DNA from 3 places in the Microbacterium sp. 10M-3C3 genome. Region 2 is predicted to be linked to each of the others. Evidence: predicted binding sites of a transcription regulator. Region 2 holds the regulator's gene; each other region holds the start of a gene.
The links. Region 2 encodes HrcA, which represses chaperone genes, less so after heat shock. Its sites were predicted from a motif close to TTNGCACTCGNNNNNNNCGAGTGCNAA; they were not measured.
Positions count from the first base shown of each region.

Region 1: the regulator HrcA is predicted to act here: its motif matches at 4,186-4,212, upstream of groES (co-chaperone GroES).
Region 3: the regulator HrcA is predicted to act here: its motif matches at 2,875-2,901, upstream of EI169_RS05695 (Hsp20/alpha crystallin family protein).

Region 1 covers NZ_CP034245.1:896,704-902,769, reverse strand. The annotation lists gene EI169_RS04285 (ABC transporter ATP-binding protein) at 1-118, shown strand, start outside; gene EI169_RS04280 (hypothetical protein) at 168-602, opposite strand; gene EI169_RS04275 (hypothetical protein) at 669-1,031, opposite strand; gene EI169_RS04270 (ABC transporter substrate-binding protein) at 1,301-2,581, opposite strand; gene rarD (EamA family transporter RarD) at 2,759-3,688, opposite strand; gene groES (co-chaperone GroES) at 3,807-4,103, opposite strand; gene EI169_RS04255 (Hsp70 family protein) at 4,415-6,066, shown strand, end outside.
Region 2 covers NZ_CP034245.1:1,849,933-1,855,998, forward strand. The annotation lists gene ybeY (rRNA maturation RNase YbeY) at 1-239, opposite strand, end outside; gene EI169_RS08860 (PhoH family protein) at 236-1,261, opposite strand; gene EI169_RS08865 (HIT domain-containing protein) at 1,323-1,670, opposite strand; gene EI169_RS08870 (16S rRNA (uracil(1498)-N(3))-methyltransferase) at 1,731-2,459, opposite strand; gene dnaJ (molecular chaperone DnaJ) at 2,462-3,586, opposite strand; gene hrcA (heat-inducible transcriptional repressor HrcA) at 3,638-4,678, opposite strand; gene hemW (radical SAM family heme chaperone HemW) at 4,761-5,978, opposite strand; gene EI169_RS08890 (DUF1990 family protein) at 5,978-6,066, opposite strand, start outside.
Region 3 covers NZ_CP034245.1:1,200,950-1,207,015, forward strand. The annotation lists gene EI169_RS05675 (error-prone DNA polymerase) at 1-684, shown strand, start outside; gene EI169_RS05680 (DUF2510 domain-containing protein) at 747-1,478, shown strand; gene EI169_RS05685 (UBP-type zinc finger domain-containing protein) at 1,499-1,867, shown strand; gene EI169_RS05690 (ROK family protein) at 1,890-2,810, opposite strand; gene EI169_RS05695 (Hsp20/alpha crystallin family protein) at 2,985-3,437, shown strand; gene EI169_RS05700 (sulfite exporter TauE/SafE family protein) at 3,518-4,279, shown strand; gene EI169_RS05705 (glycosyltransferase) at 4,284-5,477, opposite strand; gene EI169_RS05710 (YdeI/OmpD-associated family protein) at 5,586-6,059, shown strand.

The sequences.
Region 1 (6,066 bases), 950 kb from region 2:
GATCTGCGACCGCGGCTACGTGCTCGACCAGGGCCGCGACGCCTACACCGGCACCGGCCGCGAGCTGCTGAAGGACCCCAAGGTCACCGAGCTCTACCTCGGCACCCTCGGCCAGTAGCCCCGGGCACCCGCTCGGACAACATTCCGGATCATCCGCGAGCTCGGCGTCAGAAGGCACGCGCGGGGCGGACGGTGCGACCCGCGTCCGGAATGTTGACCGGCCGAAGCCGAGCCAGGATGCCGAGCACAGCCTGCCGCAGTGAAGGCGCGTCGGTCAGGATGTCCGCCGCGATAGGACGGATGCAGGCGTAGCCTCGCGCCGCGAGACGCAGGTCGCGCGCACGGTCCGCCCGCTGCGCCTCCCAGCCCGCATGGTGCGCGCGGCTGTCGCACTCGATGACGAGCCATCCGGCCACGAGGAAGTCCACGCGCCCCACCCCGTCGATTCTCACCTGACAGTCGAAGGGCACGCCCAAGGAGCGCAGCAGCAGGCGGACGAAGGTCTCCGGGCCCGATTCTGCACGTCCGTCGACCAGACGGCGGAGCACACGGTAGCGCCTCGGCAGGTGTGCGAACACGGCATCCAGGTCCGCCTCGGTCACGAGCCGCAGATGCAGTGCGCTGTCGAGGGTGGCGATCGCGTCCCGCGGCGCTTGGCACTGCACCGCCTAAATCAGCGCGTCGAGGAGGTCGACACTCACCCCGCCGACCGGCACCGGCACGCGCAACGGCGCCCAGTGCACGCGGACGTCGGGCTCGAGCCTGAGGCGGGTGGCATGGACGGACACCTGCACGTGCGTCGCCGTCGCATCGCGCACGAAGACGCCCAGGGCGGCGAGCGCGCTGACGCAACCGACGAGGCCGCCGACGCGCGCTGCGACGTGCACCCCGGGCGCGGAGGCCGGCGCGAGGTACACGCCCTGGCGGGCTCGGACGATGGCGCCCCAGCGCACGGACGCCGTGATCTCGCGCTGGGAGAGGCCGAACCCCTTCAGGTCGGCGTGGCAGTAGGCATGGTCTGGATGCAGCACCCCGGCATGCTGCCGCGCCTCCGGCACCGCCGGACCGCCCCTCGCGCGCCGTGTGAGCTCGGCCAACGCGGTGCGGACTGGGGAGGAGGGGTAGGCGATGCACAACATTCCGGACGAATACGGCCGCCGCATCCGCAACCCCGCGTTTGGCTGCCTCCGGCGCGGTTCGTCCGGAATGTTATCCACCGCACGTCCCCCGCGCCGAGCGCGCGGAGAAAGGGGAAGGGCCCCGGTCCGAAGACCGGGGCCCTTCCGCGTGGATGCTGCGATCAGCCCTCGTAGGCGGCGTAGTTGTTGTCTTCGCCGTACTGGTAGATGCCGATCGACGCCTCGGTCGGGTCGCCGACCTCGTCGAAGGTGATCGGACCCGAGATGCCGTCGTAGTCGGCCGTGCCGCCACCGAGGATGATCTCGGCGCACTCGGCGTACGACGTGCACTTGGTGCCGTCGCCCGAGCCACCGGAGACCTCGATGAGCTTCTCCGCGATCGCCTCGCTGTCGGTCGAGCCGGCAGCCAGCGACGCGAGGGCCAGCAGCGTGGTGGCGTCGAACGACTCCGCCGCGTAGCTGTAGTCCTCGAGCGCGGGACGGCCGTTGTCCGACTGGAACGTGTCGAGCTGGTCGGTGAAGTCCTTGATCGAGTCGATCGACAGACCCGGCAGCGTGCCCTTGGCGCCCGTGAGGGAGCCGGCCGGGAACGCGTCGCCGAAGTTCTTCAGGTTGCCGTCGACGAAGTACAGCTTGTCGGACGGGAACTTGCCGAACAGGCCCGGCAGGATCGTCGAGACCTCGTCGAACGTGATCAGGGCGATCGCGTCGGGGTTGGCCGCGAGGACCTCGCTGATCTGCGCGTCGAAGGTGGTGTCACCGGTGTTGTACGTCGACTGGGCGACGACCTCGCCGCCGGCCTTCTCGAACGCCTCGGAGACGTACTTGGCCAGGCCGGTGCCGTAGGAGTCGTTCAGCACGATGAGGCCGAGCGTCTGGTTGCCGTCCTCGGCGATCAGGTTGCCGAGCACCTCGCCCTGCAGCACGTCGGAGGGCGCCGTGCGGAAGTACAGGCCCTTGTCGTCGTACGTGGTGAACGCGTCGGACGTGTTGGCCGGCGAGAACTGGATGACTCCCGCGCCGACGACCTGGTCGATGAACTGCAGCGACGTGCCCGAGGACGCTGCGCCGATGATCGCCTTGACGTCGTCGTTGAGAAGACGCGGGATGGTCGTCTCGTACGCCTTGTTGTCGGTGTCGCCCGAGTCGCCGTACTCGACGTCGATCGTGAGACCCGTGTCGCCGGTCGCGTCGTTGATGAGCGACGCGGCGTACGCCACACCGGCCTCCTCGGGCGGGCCGAGGAAGGCGAGGTTGCCCGTCTGGGGCAGTGCCGTGCCGATCTTCAGCGAGAGGTCCTCGCCGGGCTGGGCGGAGGATCCGCCGGACGGTGCGGCCGCGCCGCCGCCACCGGCACACCCGGCCAGGATGAGCGCGCTGACTCCGACCGCGGCGATCGAGCCGAGGACCTTGCCGGCACGCGAACGTGTGAAGACGCTCATGGTGCTCCTTGCTGTGAATGAACGTTCGGGACGACTCGGGCGCCGACCCAGTGCCCTCACACTACTGACGACCGCGAGTCCCGGGTATTGCCGTTCGTTAACGATGTGTAACGCGACCGAATCGTTATGCGGGAGCGCGCCCACGCCCGGATTCCCGGGCCGGATGCTTCGCCGCGGTCACGCGAGATCGGATGCGGCGACCGCGGCGAGACGCCCGCGACGCGCCGCTCGCACCGAATCCACGGTGAGCACGACGAGGGCGACCCACACGAGGGCGAACCCGATCCAGCGCTCCACGGGCATCGGCTCCCCCAGCAGCCACACCCCGATGACGAACTGCATGACGGGCGTGATGAACTGCAGCATGCCGATCACCGTGAGCGGGACCCGGCGCGCGCCCGAGGCGAAGAGGAGCAGCGGTGTGGCGGTCACGACGCCCGCGAGCAGGAGCAGCGCCGCGTGCCCCGCGCCCGCCGTGAACAGTGTCAGCCCCGACGTCGCAGCGACCACGCCGAGCTGGACGAGGGCGACCGGCAGCAGCCACGCCGACTCCAGGGTGAGCCCGCTCACGGCGTCGACCGCGGGCCCGATGCGCTTCTTCACGAGGCCGTACAGACCGAAGGACATCGCGAGCGTCACGGCGATCCAGGGGAACGCGCCGTAGCCGATCACGATCACGATCACCGCGGCGGTGGCGATGCCGATCGCGACCCACCGGGTCGCCCGGAGCCGCTCACGCAGGACGACGACGCCCAGGATGACCGTCACGAGCGGGTTGATGAAGTAGCCGAGGCTCGCCTCGACCACGTGCCCCGACAGCGTCGCCAAGACGTAGACCTGCCAGTTGACGTAGATGAGGGCGCCGGCCAGAGCCGTCCATCCCAGCAGCCGCGGCTGTCGGAGGATCGCGCCGAAGCGCCGCCACGTGCGCGTGACCGCGAGGAGCACGAGGCAGAAGACGAGCGAGAGCGCGATACGCCACGCGACGATCTCCCAGCCGCCGCTCGGCACCAGCAGGAGGAAGTACAGCGGCAGCGTGCCCCAGAGGAGGTACGCGCCGAGCGCGTAGAGCCCGCCGAGCGTGCTCTCCCGCATCCTGTCGGCCATGCGTCTCCCCTCCGTTCCACCCTAGGCGGCGGTCGCACGAATCCTCATCGACGGCCGCCACAGAAGACGACGAGCCCCGGATGCCGAAGCATCCGGGGCTCGTGTGGGGAAAATCGCGTCAGCGCACGACGACCGCGAGCACGTCGCGGGCCGAGAGCACGAGGTACTCGTCGGCGCCGAACTTCACCTCGGTGCCGCCGTACTTGCTGTAGATCACGCGGTCGCCGACGGCGACGTCGAGCGGCACGCGATTGCCGTTGTCGTCGATGCGGCCGGGGCCGACGGCGATGACCTCGCCCTCCTGCGGCTTCTCCTTCGCGGTGTCGGGGATGACCAGCCCACTGGAGGTGGTCTGCTCAGCCTCGACCTGCTGGATGACGATGCGGTCCTCGAGCGGCTTGATGGAAACCGACACGGTCTACCTCTTCTTTCTGAACGGTACGGAAGACTCGTTAGCACCCGCACGCGGAGAGTGCTAACGCCAGTGTAGGGAACTGCTGGCACTCATGCAACGCGAGTGCCAGCATCGTGCGACGCGCCGAGGGGTCTGGATATCCGGTCCGAAAGTGGGTTCCCTTGGCGTCCGCGGTGTGCCACAATCCCCTCATCGTCGGGCGTTAGGGGCACGAACCGGCGGCAGGACATCAGTGGGGATGCGTCCTGCATCCCCCATGTCGATGGGCGGAACCGCGCGCACCCCCGGGGCGCGTGTTCCGGGGGGAAAACATGAGTGCTCCGTATTTTCTGGCGATCGATATCGGGACGAGTCGCACGTCTGCGGCCACAGCGAGGTGGGCGCCGGACGGCAGCCTGATCGCCGCGCCGTTCGCGCTGGGCCGCTCCTCCGACAACACGCCGACGGTCGCGTTCGCGGCCGACGGCGACGTGCTGTTCGGGGACGCCGCCGAGCGGCGCGGCGCGACGCAGCCCGACCGGCTCATCCGCGAGTTCAAGCGGCGCGTCGGCGACGACGTGCCGATCCTCGCGGGCGACCGGGCTTTCACGCCCGAGGAGCTGTACGCGGAGGCGGTGGACTGGGTCGCGCGCGCGGTCATCGAGCGGGAGGGCGCGACGCCGGCGGGGATCGCCCTGACCGTGCCCGCCGCGTGGGGCGCCTATCGCGCCGAGCACGTCCGCGACGCGATCGCGGTGCGGGGCTGGCGCGATGTCCTGATCGTCACCGAGCCGGAGGCGGCCGCCCGCCACTACGAGGCGTCGAGCCCGCTCGCGGCGGGCCGCGCGCTCGCCGTGTACGACTTCGGCGGCGGCACGTTCGACGCCGTCGTGCTGCGCAAGGAGGCCGACGGTTCGGTCCATCTCGTCGGTCAGCCCTCCGGACTCGCCGATCTCGGCGGGGCCGACTTCGACGACCTGCTCGTGCGCCACGTCGTGCGCGCGGCGCACGTGGACGCGGTGCAACTGTCGGGCGACGTCGCCGGGCGGATGGCGCTCGCCGCGCTGCGCCGCGAGTGCGTCGAGGCGAAGGAGTCGCTGTCGTTCGACTCGGAGGCCGTCGTGCCGGTGCTCGTCTCGAACGACCAGCGCACCGTGCGGGTGAGTCGCGACGAGTTCGAGCTCATGATCGCCGACGACCTCGAACGCACGCTCGCCGCGTTCGAGGACGCGCTCGAGACCGCCGGCACGGCGGCCGCCGACATCGAGGCGATTCTCCTCACGGGCGGGTCCTCGCGCATCCCGCGTGTCGCGCAGATGCTCTCGGAGCGGTTCGACCGTCCCATCGCCGTCGACGCCGACCCGAAGGCGATCATCGCCCTGGGTGCGGCGCGGATCGCGGCCGACGCCGCGGCCGCCGACGCCGCGCCGGCGATCGCCGCCGCAGCGGAGGCGGCAGACCCGGCCGTCGCGCTGTTCGCGGAGGTCGAGGCGCGGGAGGCGCCGCGGGTGGCGGATGCGGCGCCGCCGCGCCGCGGGTGGCTGCGCCGTGCCCCGCGCACGGCCCTGGCCGCGGCGGGCCTCGCGGTGGTGGCCAGCGGCACGGCGCTCGCGCTGGCGCCGTCGCTGGGGGCCGGCATGGTGGATGCGGCGGAGCGGACGGCGCTCGTCGCCGAGCCCGGGGACGGTGTCGGCGGCGGTCTCGCGGGACTGCCCGACTTCTCCGCTCCGACCGAACCGGGCGCTGCGGTGCCCGCGGTCGAGATCCCCGCCGTGCCGACCACCCCGACCGCGGACGCCCCGCGTGCGGACGGGTCGTCGGGTGCCCGGTCCGCACCGCGGACCGAGGCCAAGAAGCGGGCGACTCCCGTCGCGCAGGCCGCCGGGCAGACGGCGCGCACCGGGACCGCGGCGCCGACCGGCGGTGCGCCGTCGTCGACGGGCACGGCGCCCTCGGCGTCCGGCGGGACGCCGTCCGGCGGCAC
Region 2 (6,066 bases):
GTGGGCGCGTCCTCCGTGCCGGGGCGGAGCTCGTCCATGGGAAAGCTCAGCACGTCCGTCGGCCCGGGCTCGTCCATCCACTGCACGTGGAGCGACTCCATCGCGCCCTCGTCGACGAGCACGATCGCGACGTCGGCGTCCGGGCTCACGTGCAGCTCGGCGAGGTTGTACTCCATGAGGCGCAGGAGCACCTGCTCGTCGACGTCCATGCCGGACTCGTTGTTGATGTCGATCGTCATGAGCGTCCTCGGCGCGGCAGGTGGTCACGGGGGCCGGCGGCGCGCCCGGCGCGGCGCTCGGCGCGGTTGGCGAACTCGCTGGCCTCGTCGCGCTCGCGGCGCGAGGCGAGGCGCCGCTCGTCGTACTCGCTGTAGGCGTCGACGATGCGGCCGACGAGGGTGTGCCGCACGACGTCCTCGCTCGTGAGGTACGAGAAGTGGATGTCGTCGACGTGGTCGAGGATGCGGGTCACCAGACGCAGGCCAGACGAGCCCTGGGGCAGGTCGATCTGCGTGATGTCGCCCGTGACGACCATGCGGGTGCCGAACCCGAGGCGCGTGAGGAACATCTTCATCTGCTCGGGCGTGGTGTTCTGCGCCTCGTCGAGCACGACGAACGAGTCGTTCAGCGTACGCCCGCGCATGTAGGCCAGCGGGGCGACCTCGATCGTGCCCGTGGCCATGAGCTTGGGCACGATCTCGGGGTCCATCATCTCGTTCAGCGCGTCGTAGAGCGGGCGCAGGTAGGGGTCGATCTTGTCGGTGAGCGTGCCGGGGAGGAATCCGAGGCGCTCCCCCGCCTCGACCGCCGGCCGCGTGAGGATGATGCGGTTGACCTCCTTGCGCTGCAGCGCCTGCACGGCCTTGGCCATCGCGAGGTAGGTCTTGCCGGTGCCCGCCGGCCCGATGCCGAAGACGATCGTGTTCTCCTCGATCGCGTCGACGTACGCCTTCTGCCCCAGCGTCTTGGGGCGGATGATCTTTCCGCGCGACGACAGGATCGCCTCGCCGAGCACCTCGGACGGCCGCGGGCCGCCCTCGGAGCGCAGGATCCGGCTCGAGCTGGTCACGTCGGAGGGGTCGAGGCCCTGGCCGGAGCGCGTCATCGCGAGCAGCTCGTCCACGAGTGCCCGTGCCCGCGCGACGGCGGCCGCCTCGCCGGAGAGCGTGATCTCGTTGCCGCGCACGTGCACGTCGACGTCCGGATGCTCCTTTTCCACGACGCGCAGGAGGCGATCCTGCGGGCCGAGGAGCTGGACCATCGCGACGCCGTCGGCGTAGACGCGGTCGACGGTGGTTCCGGTGCCTTCGGGCTCGCGGTCGTCAGGCACCCGTCGTCTCCTCCTGCAGTCCGCCGGCGAGGACGTGCGCGTGGACGTGGAACACGGTCTGCCCGGCACCGGCGCCGGTGTTGAAGACCAGACGGAAGTCGCCGTCGGCGTGCTCGCCGGCCAGACGCGCGGCGAGGCCGACCATCTCCGCGAGGAGCGCGGGGTCGGCGGCGGCGAGCTCCACGACGTCGCGGTACTCGGTCGTCTTCGGGATCACCAGGAGGTGCACGGGCGCCTGCGGCGCGATGTCGCGGATCGCGAAGACGTGGTCGGTCTCGGCGAGGATCTCCGCGGGCACGTCGCCCACGAGGATGCGCGAGAAGATGGACGCTTCGCTCATGGCGCCAGTCTATCGACGCCCCGTGTCACCGAGGCCGGAGCGCCCGTCACGCGGCCGCCCTCACCAGCGATGCAGGAGCGTGCTCGCGACCGAGAGCGCGGCCGCACCGGCGGTGGAGGTACGCAGCACCGTCTCGCCCAGGCGCACGGGTTCGGCGCCGGCCCGCGCGAGCCGCTGGATCTCGGCGTCGGAGATGCCGCCCTCCGGGCCGACGACGAGATGGACGTCGCGACCGTCGTCGAGCGAGATCCGGGACAGCCGCTGCTCGGCGCGCGGGTCGAGAAGCAGCATCCGCCCACCCTCGGCGAGGCCGGCGAGGTCGTCGGTGCTCGCCGGCGCCGCCACCTCGGGCACCCACGCGCGATGAGCCTGCTTCGCCGCCTCGCGGACGATCGTGCGCCAGCGCGCGAGCCCCTTGTCGACCTTGTGGTCCCAGCGCGACACGCTGCGCTCGGCCTGCCACGGCACGACCGCGTCGACGCCGAGCTCGGTGGCGGCCTGGATCGCGAGCTCGTCCCGATCGCCCTTCGCGAGGGCCTGCACGAGCACGAGCCGCGGCGAGGGGGCGGGCACGTCCCGCCGCGCCGTGATCCGGACGCCGACGCGCTTGGCGTCGACGTCGGCGACCTCGCCGTCCAGCCACACGCCGCTGCCGTCGCCGACCGTCACCGCCTCGCCCGAACGCAGGCGCCGGACCTGCGCCGCGTGATGCGCCTCGGCGCCGGTCAGCACGATCTCGTCGCCGGGCGCCGCATCCGTCGCATCGGCGCTCAGGAAGTGCAGCGCCACGGCTACGCGTTCCGGAAGCGGTCGCGCAGCTTCGCGAACAGCCCCTGGTGGAACTGGGCGAGCTGCGGCGCGGGTGCCTTCGTGCGCTTGGCGAACTCCTCGATGAGGGCGCGCTCCTTGTGATCGAGGCGCGTGGGGGTGACCACGTGCACGCCGACGCGGAGGTCGCCGCGCTGCGAGCCGCGCAGTGGCGTGATGCCGCGCCCCTTGATCGTCAGGACGTCGCCGGACTGCACGCCGGGCCGCACCTCGAGCTCGACGCCGCCGTCGAGCGCCTGGATGGTGGCCGACGTGCCGAGGATCGCGTCGGGCATCGACACCTCGAGCGTCGCGAGCAGGTCGTCGCCGTCGCGGCTGAAGATCTCGTGCGGCGCGACGGTGATCTCCAGGTACAGGTCTCCGTTCGGTCCGCCGGCGGGGCCGACCTCGCCGGAGCCGGGGAGCTGCAGGCGCAGCCCCGTCTCGACGCCGGCCGGGATGTCCACCGACACGGTGCGGCGCGCGCGCACGCGCCCCTGCCCCTGGCACGTCGCACAGGGGTACGGGATCGTCGTGCCGTGGCCCTGGCACGTCGCGCACGGCTGCGTCGTGACGACGTTGCCGAGGAGGCTCCGGACGGTGCGCTGGATGTTGCCGGTGCCGTGGCAGATGTCGCACGTGACCTCGGACGTGCCCGGCTGGCAGCACGACCCCTGGCACGTCTCGCACAGCACGGCCGTGTCGACCTCGAGGTCGCGGTGCGTGCCGAAGACGACGTCGCCCAGTTCGAGGTCGACGCGCACGAGGGCGTCCTGGCCCCGCTCCCGCCGCGACCGCGGACGACCGCCGCGCGGGCCGCCCGCACCGCCGCCGAAGAAGGTCTCGAAGATGTCGCTGAAGCCGCCGAACCCGGCAGCCCCGCCCGCGCCGCCGAACGGGCTCTGGTCGCCGCCCATGTCGTAGCGACGACGCTGGTCGGGGTCGCTGAGCACGTCGTACGCGTGGGTGACGAGCTTGAACCGCTCCGCCGCATCCGCGCCCGGATTGACGTCGGGGTGCAGCTCGCGCGCGAGCCGTCGGTAGGCCCGCTTGATGTCGTCGGCCGAGGCGTCGCGCGCGACGCCCAAGACCTCGTAGTGATCAGCCACTGATCGCCTTCCTGCCCGCCGCAGCGGGATCGTCCTGATGCCGGCGGCGCCTCACCGGGCGCTCTCGTCGTCTTCCAGCAGCCGGGTCAGATAGTGCGCGACGGCGCGGACCGCCGCGAGATTGGTGGGGTAGTCCATGCGCGTGGGGCCGAGCAGCCCGATGCGCGCGCCGCTGGCCGGTGCGTCGTAGTCGCTCGCGAGCACGGAGGCCTCGGGCAGCCCGAACGGCTCGTTCTCGCGGCCGATCGAGACCGACAGGCCCTGCGCGTCGGCGACCATCTCGCTCATCAGCTTCAGCAGCGTCACCTGCTCCTCGATCGCCTCCAGGAGCGGGTAGATGCTGCCGCGGAAGTCGGCCTCGCGCCGGGCGAGCGTCGCCGCCCCGGCCATGACGAGCCGGTCCTGACGGAACTCCTCGAGCTCCTCGGCGAGCACGCGCAGGATGGGATCGGCGAGGGCGTCGAGTCCGCCGGCGGGCGCGGGGGCGTTCGCGAGGAGGGCGCCGAGCCGCTCGGCGGCGCCGCGGACCGAGTGTCCGACCACGAGCGCGCCGACGCGCGCGCGCAGCTGCACGAGCTCGTCGTCGCCCGGCTCCTCGCGCGCGAACGCGATGCGCTGCGTGACACGGCCGGTGTCGGTCACGACCACGACGAGCATGCGCCCGCCGCCGAGGCTCACGAGCTCGACGTGGGTGACGTGAGCGGCCGCGAACGACGGGTACTGCACCATCGCGACCTGACCCGTCAGTCGCGTGAGCGCCCGCACCGTGCGGCCGAGGAGGTCGTCGAGGTCGCCCGAGTCGTCGAGGAAGGACGCGATGGCCGCGCGCTGCGCACTGGAGAGCGGACGGAGCTCTGCGAGGTGATCGACGAAGACGCGGTAGCCCTTGTCGGTCGGGACGCGCCCCGACGACGTGTGGGGCGCCGCGATCAGCTCCTCGTCCTCGAGCTGCGCCATGTCGTTGCGGATGGTCGCCGCCGACACCCCGAAGGCGTGTCGCTCGACGATCGCCTTGCTGCCGACCGGCTCACGCGTGTCGACGTAGTCCTGCACGATCGCGCGCAGCACCTGGAGTCCGCGTTCCGTGACCATGGCACCCCTCCCGCAATCGCTGGCACTCACTCCATCCGAGTGCCAATTCTAGCGGACGGGCGGTGTGCGGCGCCGGACCGGCTCACCGCGTGAGGGCGCGCACGACGGCATCCGCCAGCAGCCGCCCGCGGCGCGTGAGGACGACGCGGCCACGGACGGCGTCGCGCCCCTCGACGAGCCCGTCGGCGACGAGCCCCGCCACCGCCTGCCGGCCCTCGCCGAGCAGATCGGCGACCGCGATGCCCTCGCGGATGCGGCTGCCCAGGAGCACGCTCTCCAGACGCCGCGCCTCATCGTCGGGGCGCTCGCGGCCGGCGGCGGGCGACGACCCCGCGCCCAGCCGGGCCGCGTACGCCGCGGGATGACGCACGTTCCACCAGCGCAGCCCGGCGACGTGGCTGTGCGCGCCGGGCCCGTAGCCCCACCAGTCCGCGCCGCGCCAGTAGGCGAGGTTGTGCCGCGAGCGGTGCTTCGGACCGCGCGCCCAGTTCGACACCTCGTACCACTCCAGGCCGGCGGCCGAGAGCAGGTCGTCGGCGAGCTCGTACATGTCGGCTTCGAGGTCGTCGTCGGGCTCGGCGAGCTCACCGCGGCGGATCTGCCGCGCGAGCTTCGTTCCGTCCTCGACGATGAGCGCGTAGGCCGACAGGTGATCGGGTTCGAGCGCGATCGCCTCCTCGAGCGACGCACGCCAGTCGGCGAGCGACTCCCCCGGCGTGCCGTAGATGAGGTCGACGCTCACGTCGAGCCCTGCCGCCCGCGCCGCGGCCACCGCCGTGCGCACGTTGTCGGGGTCGTGGGTGCGGTCGAGCGCGGCGAGGACGTGCGCCTGCGTCGACTGCATGCCGACCGACATCCGCGTGATGCCGGCGGCGGCGAGCTCGTCGGCGACGCGGGGCGTGACCGTGTCGGGATTGGCCTCGACGGTGATCTCGGCGCCGTCGAGGAGTCCGAACGCACGGCGGACGCCGTCGAGCATGCGCGCGAGGTCGCCCGGTGGCAGCAGTGTCGGCGTGCCGCCGCCGAAGAACACCGTCGACGCCGGTCGGAGGCCGCCGGCGGCGGCGAGCACGCCGGCGGACAGGTCGATCTCCCGCAGCAGCGTGTCGGCGTACTGGTCCTGCCGTGCACCCCGCAGCTCCGACGCGGTGTAGGTGTTGAAGTCGCAGTAGCCGCACCGCACGCGGCAGAAGGGCACGTGCAGGTAGACGCCGAAATCGGCGGACGGATCGATGCGGAGGTCGGCGGGCAGGAGCCCGTCGTCGGGGGCCGGGTCGCCGAGCGGGAGCGCGGCGCCCATCAGCGCCGCGTCGCGTACAGCGGCGAGATCGCCTGCAGGTACCGCTGGAACAGCTCTCGGCGCCGGCGGCGCACGAGGCCGCGGAACA
Region 3 (6,066 bases), 650 kb from region 2:
GCCGCGGTCACGGGCATCGGCGTGAAGGCGGCCGAGCGCATCGTGGCCGAGCGCGAGGCATCCGGGCCCTACCGCGATCTGCGCGATCTCGTGCGGCGCACCGGGCTCACCGCCGCGCAGCTGGAGGCGCTCTCGACGGCGGGCGCGTTCGAGAGCCTCGGCATCAGCCGCCGCGCGGGCATCTGGCTCGCCGGATCGGCCGCCCAGGACCGGGCGGAGTTCCTGCCCGACTCGATGCTGTCGGTGCAGCCGCCGCTGTTCGCCGACCAGACCAGCTACGACATCCTCGCCGCCGACCTGTGGGCGACGGGGGTCTCCACCGACGACCATCCGATGACGCACTACCGGTCGGCGCTGGATGCCCGCGGCGTGCTCACCTCGAGCGAGCTTCGTCGACACGAGAACGGCCGGCGCGTGGAGGTGGCGGGGCTCGTGACCCACCGGCAGCGTCCGGCGACCGCATCCGGCATCACGTTCCTCAACCTCGAGGACGAGCACGGGCTCGTCAACGTCATCTGCTCCGTCGGCGTGTGGAACAGGTATCGCCGCATCGTGCGGGATTCGCCCGCGCTCATCGTGCGCGGCATCCTGGAGCGGTCGGTGGAGGGCGTGACGAACCTCGTCGCCGACGCGTTCGAGGATCTGCGTGTGGGTGTCTCGCACTCGTCGCGCGACTTCCGCTGAACCGGATGCCCGCGACCGCCGTCGATAGACTGCGGCTGGACGCCCGCGACCCAAGGACGGTTATGACCTCTCCCTCCTCGACCCCGCCCGGCTGGTACCCCGACACGGAGCGCCCCGGCGGGGAGCGCTGGTGGAACGGCCTCGCGTGGACCGACGATCGCCGCGGTGGCGCGGCATCCGGATTCGCGGCGCCGACGGCGCCTGCCGCAACGCCCGCATACCCCGGGTACCCGGCCTACCCCGCATACCCGAGCGCCCCGGCCGCATCGGGGGAGCAGGTCGCGCGGCGCGACATCCCGACGGGCACGGTGTGGATCTGGCTCGTCATCTTCGCCCCGGTCGTCACCGTGCTGCCGCTGTTCTTCTTCGACTGGGAGGGGTACCTGCGCGACGTGATCGTGCAGGCGGCGCAGGATCCGCAGGGCGTCAGCCCGTTCGCCGCCACCCCCTTCGAGGCCGGACTGCTCGGGTTCAGCGTCTTCCAGTACGTCGTGGCGGGGCTGCAGGTGCTGTTCGCGTGGCTCGACTGGCGGGCGCTGAAGGCGCGCGGCATCGTGAAGCCGTTCCACTGGGCGTGGAGCTTCTTCACGTTCGTCGTCAGCAACGGCGTGTACGTCATCGGGCGCGGCATCGTGCTGCGCCGTCAGACCGGCAGCGGTCTCGGCCCGGTGTGGGCGTGGATCGCCCTCACGGTCGCGAGCGTCATCGCGGGCGTGGTGTTCGCGGCGTACCTGATGAACTTCGTCTTCACGGTGATGGTGCCCTACATCGAGCAGTACTCCACGACGCTCTGACCCCCGGAGGAGAACCCGACATGGACACCGAGCAGATCGACACGAGCGCGAAGCCGTGGGCGAGCGGATGCACCGACTGCGACGCGCTCGGCGGGTGGTGGGTGCACCTCCGCCGCTGCGCCGCGTGCGGGCACATCGGATGCTGCGACGACTCCCTCGCCCGACACGCCACCGCGCACTGGCAGGAGACGGGGCACCGCTACATCCAGAGCTTCGAGCCGGGTGAGGACTGGTGGTGGGACTACCAGGAGCAGGCGATGGTCGAGGGCCCCGAGCTCGCGCCGCCGACGAGCCGCCCCGAGTCTCAGCCGTCGCCCGGCCCCGAGGGACGCGTGCCCGGCGACTGGCGCCGCGTGCTCCTGGCCCGCGCGCGCGACGAGCGGGCCTGACCCGGTCGCGCCTCCTCGCGGATCAGTCTCCGAGCACGAGTTCGGCGGCCCCGACGAGGGGGCTCTCGTCGCCGAGCGCCGCGGGCACGATGCGCGCACGGGCGAGGAACGGGAACGGCGCGGCGGCGTCGCGGGCCGCGGCCACGCGCGCGACGTAGTCGTCGGTCACCCGCGAGAACCCGCCGCCGATCACGACGACGTCGAGGTCGAGGAGCGCCGCCGCGGAGACGAGCGCCGCTCCCACCGCCGCGGCACTGCGCTCGACGGCCGCGATGGCGAGCGCGTCACCGGTGGCGCATCCGCGGGCCAGCTCCTCGCCTGTGTCTCCCGACCAGCCCTGGTCGCGCGCCCAGCGCACGGCGTTGGGGCCGCTCGCGACGCGTTCGACGGTCGCGGCGAGTCCGCCCTCCGCCGTGAAGCCCGCGACCGCGACCTGGCCGATGTGGCCGGCGTTGCCGCTCGCGCCGCGCACGGGTCGGCCGTCGATCACGACGCCGCCGCCGATGCCGGTGGACACGACCATGCCCAGGACGACCCGGCCGCCGCGTCCGGCGCCGCGGCGCGTCTCAGAGAGCGCGATGCACTGTCCGTCGAGGGCGAGGCGCACCGGCCCGTCCGTCCAGGCTGTGGGCAGGGCCGCGCGCACGGCGTCGACGATGTCGAAGCGGGCGGCGCCGGGGAGGTTCAGCGGTGAGATCGTGCCCGCGTCGGCGTCGACCGGGCCGGCGCTGCCGATGCCCGCGCCGCGCACCGTCGCTCCGCCCGGCAGCGCGGCCGTGGCGCGTGTGACGACCTCGGCCACCGCGGCGCGCAGGCCCGCGGCGTCGGCTTCCGCTCCGGTGGCGGCCCGCGAGCGCGACCCCGGGAGCACCGTGCCGGAGGCGTCGACCAGCGCGGCTTCGACCTTCGTTCCGCCCAGATCGACGGCGAGTGCGACATCCACGGTGATCCCCTTCCCGACCCGTCCACGCTAGCGCGCTCGCCGTCGGCGAACGCGCCGCACAACGCTGGCACTCTCGGGTGGAGAGTGCTAATCTGACATCACTTGAGTCGAGTCAACTCAAGTCCAGAACATGGGATGCCGGAGCATCCGCTTCGGCGAGTCGAAGGAGGAGACATGGCAGGCTACGACCCTTTCCGTGAGTTCGACCGGCTCGCTTCGGCGCTGGTCGAGGGCCGGCGCGGACCTCGGCGGATGCCGATGGACCTGTACCGCGACGGCGACCACTATGTGCTGACCGCCGACCTCCCGGGCATCGACCCGGGCTCGGTCGACATCGACGTCGACGGCCAGCTGCTGACGATCCGCGCCGAGCGCACGCTCACGACGGGCGAGGGCGTCAAGTGGATCACCCGCGAGCGCGAGGCGGCGTCGTTCGTGCGGCAGCTGAACCTCGGCCAGGGCATCGACACCGACCGCATCAGCGCGTCGTACGGCAACGGCGTGCTGTCGGTGACGATCCCGGTGAGCGAGAAGGCCAAGCCGCGGCGTATCGAGGTGACGACGGAGTCGGACGCCTCGACGATCCGCGCGCACGAGACCGACGCGCCGACGCCGATCGAGCAGTGACGCACTGACAAGAGCGGGGCGGTTCCTCCGGGAGCCGCCCCGCTCGTTCGTCTCCGCTTCGGCACGGGTAGCGTGGGGGAGTGAGCACGGGCATCGACATCGCGACGCTCGGCCCGCTCTCCTGGACCCTCCTCGCGGTCGCGGCCCTCATCGTCGGGGTGTCGAAGACCGCGGTCCCGGGCGCCGGCACGCTCGCCGTCGCGATGTTCGCCGCCGTGCTCCCGGCGAAGGAGTCCACGGCCACGCTCCTGCTGCTCCTGATCGTCGGCGACATGTTCGCGCTGTGGGCGTATCGCCGCCACGCGGTGTGGTCGGCGCTGCTGCGCCTCGTACCCGCGGTTCTCGCCGGCATCGTGCTCGGCGTGCTGTTCCTCGCGTTCGCGAGCGACGCGTGGGTGCGGCGCGGCATCGGCGTGCTGCTGCTCCTCGTCGTCGCCGTCACGCTGTGGCGACGGTGGCGCGCCCGGCACCGCGAGGCGGATGTGCCGAGCGGACCGGTCGCCGCCGCCGTCTACGGCACGCTCGGCGGGTTCACGACGATGGTCGCGAACGCGGCGGGCCCCGTCATGTCGATGTACTTCCTCGCCGCGCGCTTCCCGGTGCACGCGTTCCTCGGCACCGCGGCGTGGTTCTTCGCCGTCGTGAACGTCAGCAAGATCCCGTTCGCCGCCGGTCTCGGCCTCTTCTCCGTGTCGGGCCTGTGGATCGACCTGCTCCTGCTGCCGGCGGTGCTCGTCGGTGCGTTCACCGGCCGGTTCCTCGCGTCGCGCATGTCGCAGCGCGTGTTCGAGCGGATCGTCATCGTGCTCACCGTCGTCGGCGCGCTCTACCTGCTGTGGTGAGCGGTCAGGCCGCCAGCGCGCCGGCGCGCACGCACGCCTCGATCGCCACGCGGTAGTCCGCGATCATCCGATCGCGACCCAGGCGCGGGCGGGCGTGGATCGCCGCGCGGCGCAGGGCCGGTCGCTCCCGCAGCACCTCGTCCCACGTACGCGCGATGTCGGAGGCGTCGTGCCGGGTGACGCGACCGATGCCGGCGACGGATGCCGCGGCATCCCCGACCGCCGTCGTCACCGGCGTGGCACCGCTCGCGGCGCCTTCGAGCAGGCACAGCGGCGACGCCTCGCCGAACGCGCTCGTGAGGGCGACGATGTCGGCGATGCGGTGGAGCATCGGCATGTCGTCGCGGAGCCCGAGAAGGTGCACGCGGGCGTCGAGATGGAGTCCGGCGTCGCGTGCCATGTCGCGCAGGAGCGGGTTGTCGGCGGTCATGCCCGCGCCGCACAGGACGTAGTGCGCGCGTCCGCCGGCGGCGCGGTGCGCCGCGACCGCCGCGAGCAGCAGACCCGGGTCTTTCATCGCGTCGAAGCGTGCGGCGTAGAGCACGACCGGCGCGTCCTCGGGGATGCCGAGAGCGTGCTTGCCGTCGGCGATCTCCGCGGCGGTGCCCGGCCGGAACCGGTCGAGGTCGACGCCGTTGGGCACCACGTCCCGCATGACGCCGTCGATTCCGGCGCGCGCGTAGGCGTCGCTCGTCGACGCGGCGCACGAGATCGTCGCCGTCACGAGTCCCGACCGCGCCGCATCCGCGAGCCAGCCGAGCGCGGGGCCGGCGTGGGTCGGGTCGGAGCGGTGCAGGCATGTGGCCACGGGCACACGCGGCATCATGCCGGCGCGCTCGAGAGCGAGGAGGAGGCCGAGCGGCTGCTCCTTGAGCGTGAGGACGACGTCGGCATCGGCGATCGCGCTCGCCGCCGCCCACAGGTCGGCCGGCGTGAAGACCGACGGGTCGAGCGGGTCGGCTCCTGCCTCGCGGCCGAGCGTCATCACCTCGACGCCCGCATCGATGAGCCGGCGGTAGCGGGCGTCGTCGGTCATCGACTGCACCGTGCCCTCGCGCCGGGCGTGCGACGCGAGTGAGAGCACGCGGTGATGCTGGTCGGCACCGTGGAGGCCCGCGACCACGTCGGTATGCAGGATGCGGGCGCCGCCCGCGAAGAAGCCTTCGTACAGGGAGAGCACTCGGAGCGGGTGTGACATTGCGCACCTCTCGACGGGGGAAAGGCCATGCTGAACGACGCGGCCCGCGGAATCGATGACGCGCACGTGTAGATCGCGTGAACGTCGCGTGCGCGCTACGGTGCCGTCATGGCGTACGCGTGGCCGATCGTCGGACCCTCCTGCGCGATCGCGGGACTCGTCGAGCCGATGCCGTGGGGCAAGGCGACCTACACCGTGCTCCGCGTGCCCGAGGAGCTCGTGTCGGCGGCCGCGGAGGGCGGCACGCGGCGCGTGGCCGGTCGCCTGGAAGACGTCGAGGTCAACCTCGCGCTGAACCGCGCGCCGGTCCTTCCCGACGTGTTCGTGTGGGCAGGGGCGTCGCTCCTGCGCCGCCTGCGGCTGGATGTCGGCGACCCCGTGAGCGGCGAGCTCGCGCCCGTCGACGATGCGGCGGTCCTCGTTCCTGCCGACGTCACGCAGTTGCTGGCTGACGCGGGTGCGACCGAGCGCTGGGAGATGCTGACACCCGCCGACCGCCGTCGACGCCTCGCGACGATCGACGCCGCCGCGACCGCCGCGACGCGCGCCCGCCGCATCCACGCCCTCATCGCCGCTCTCTGACATGGAA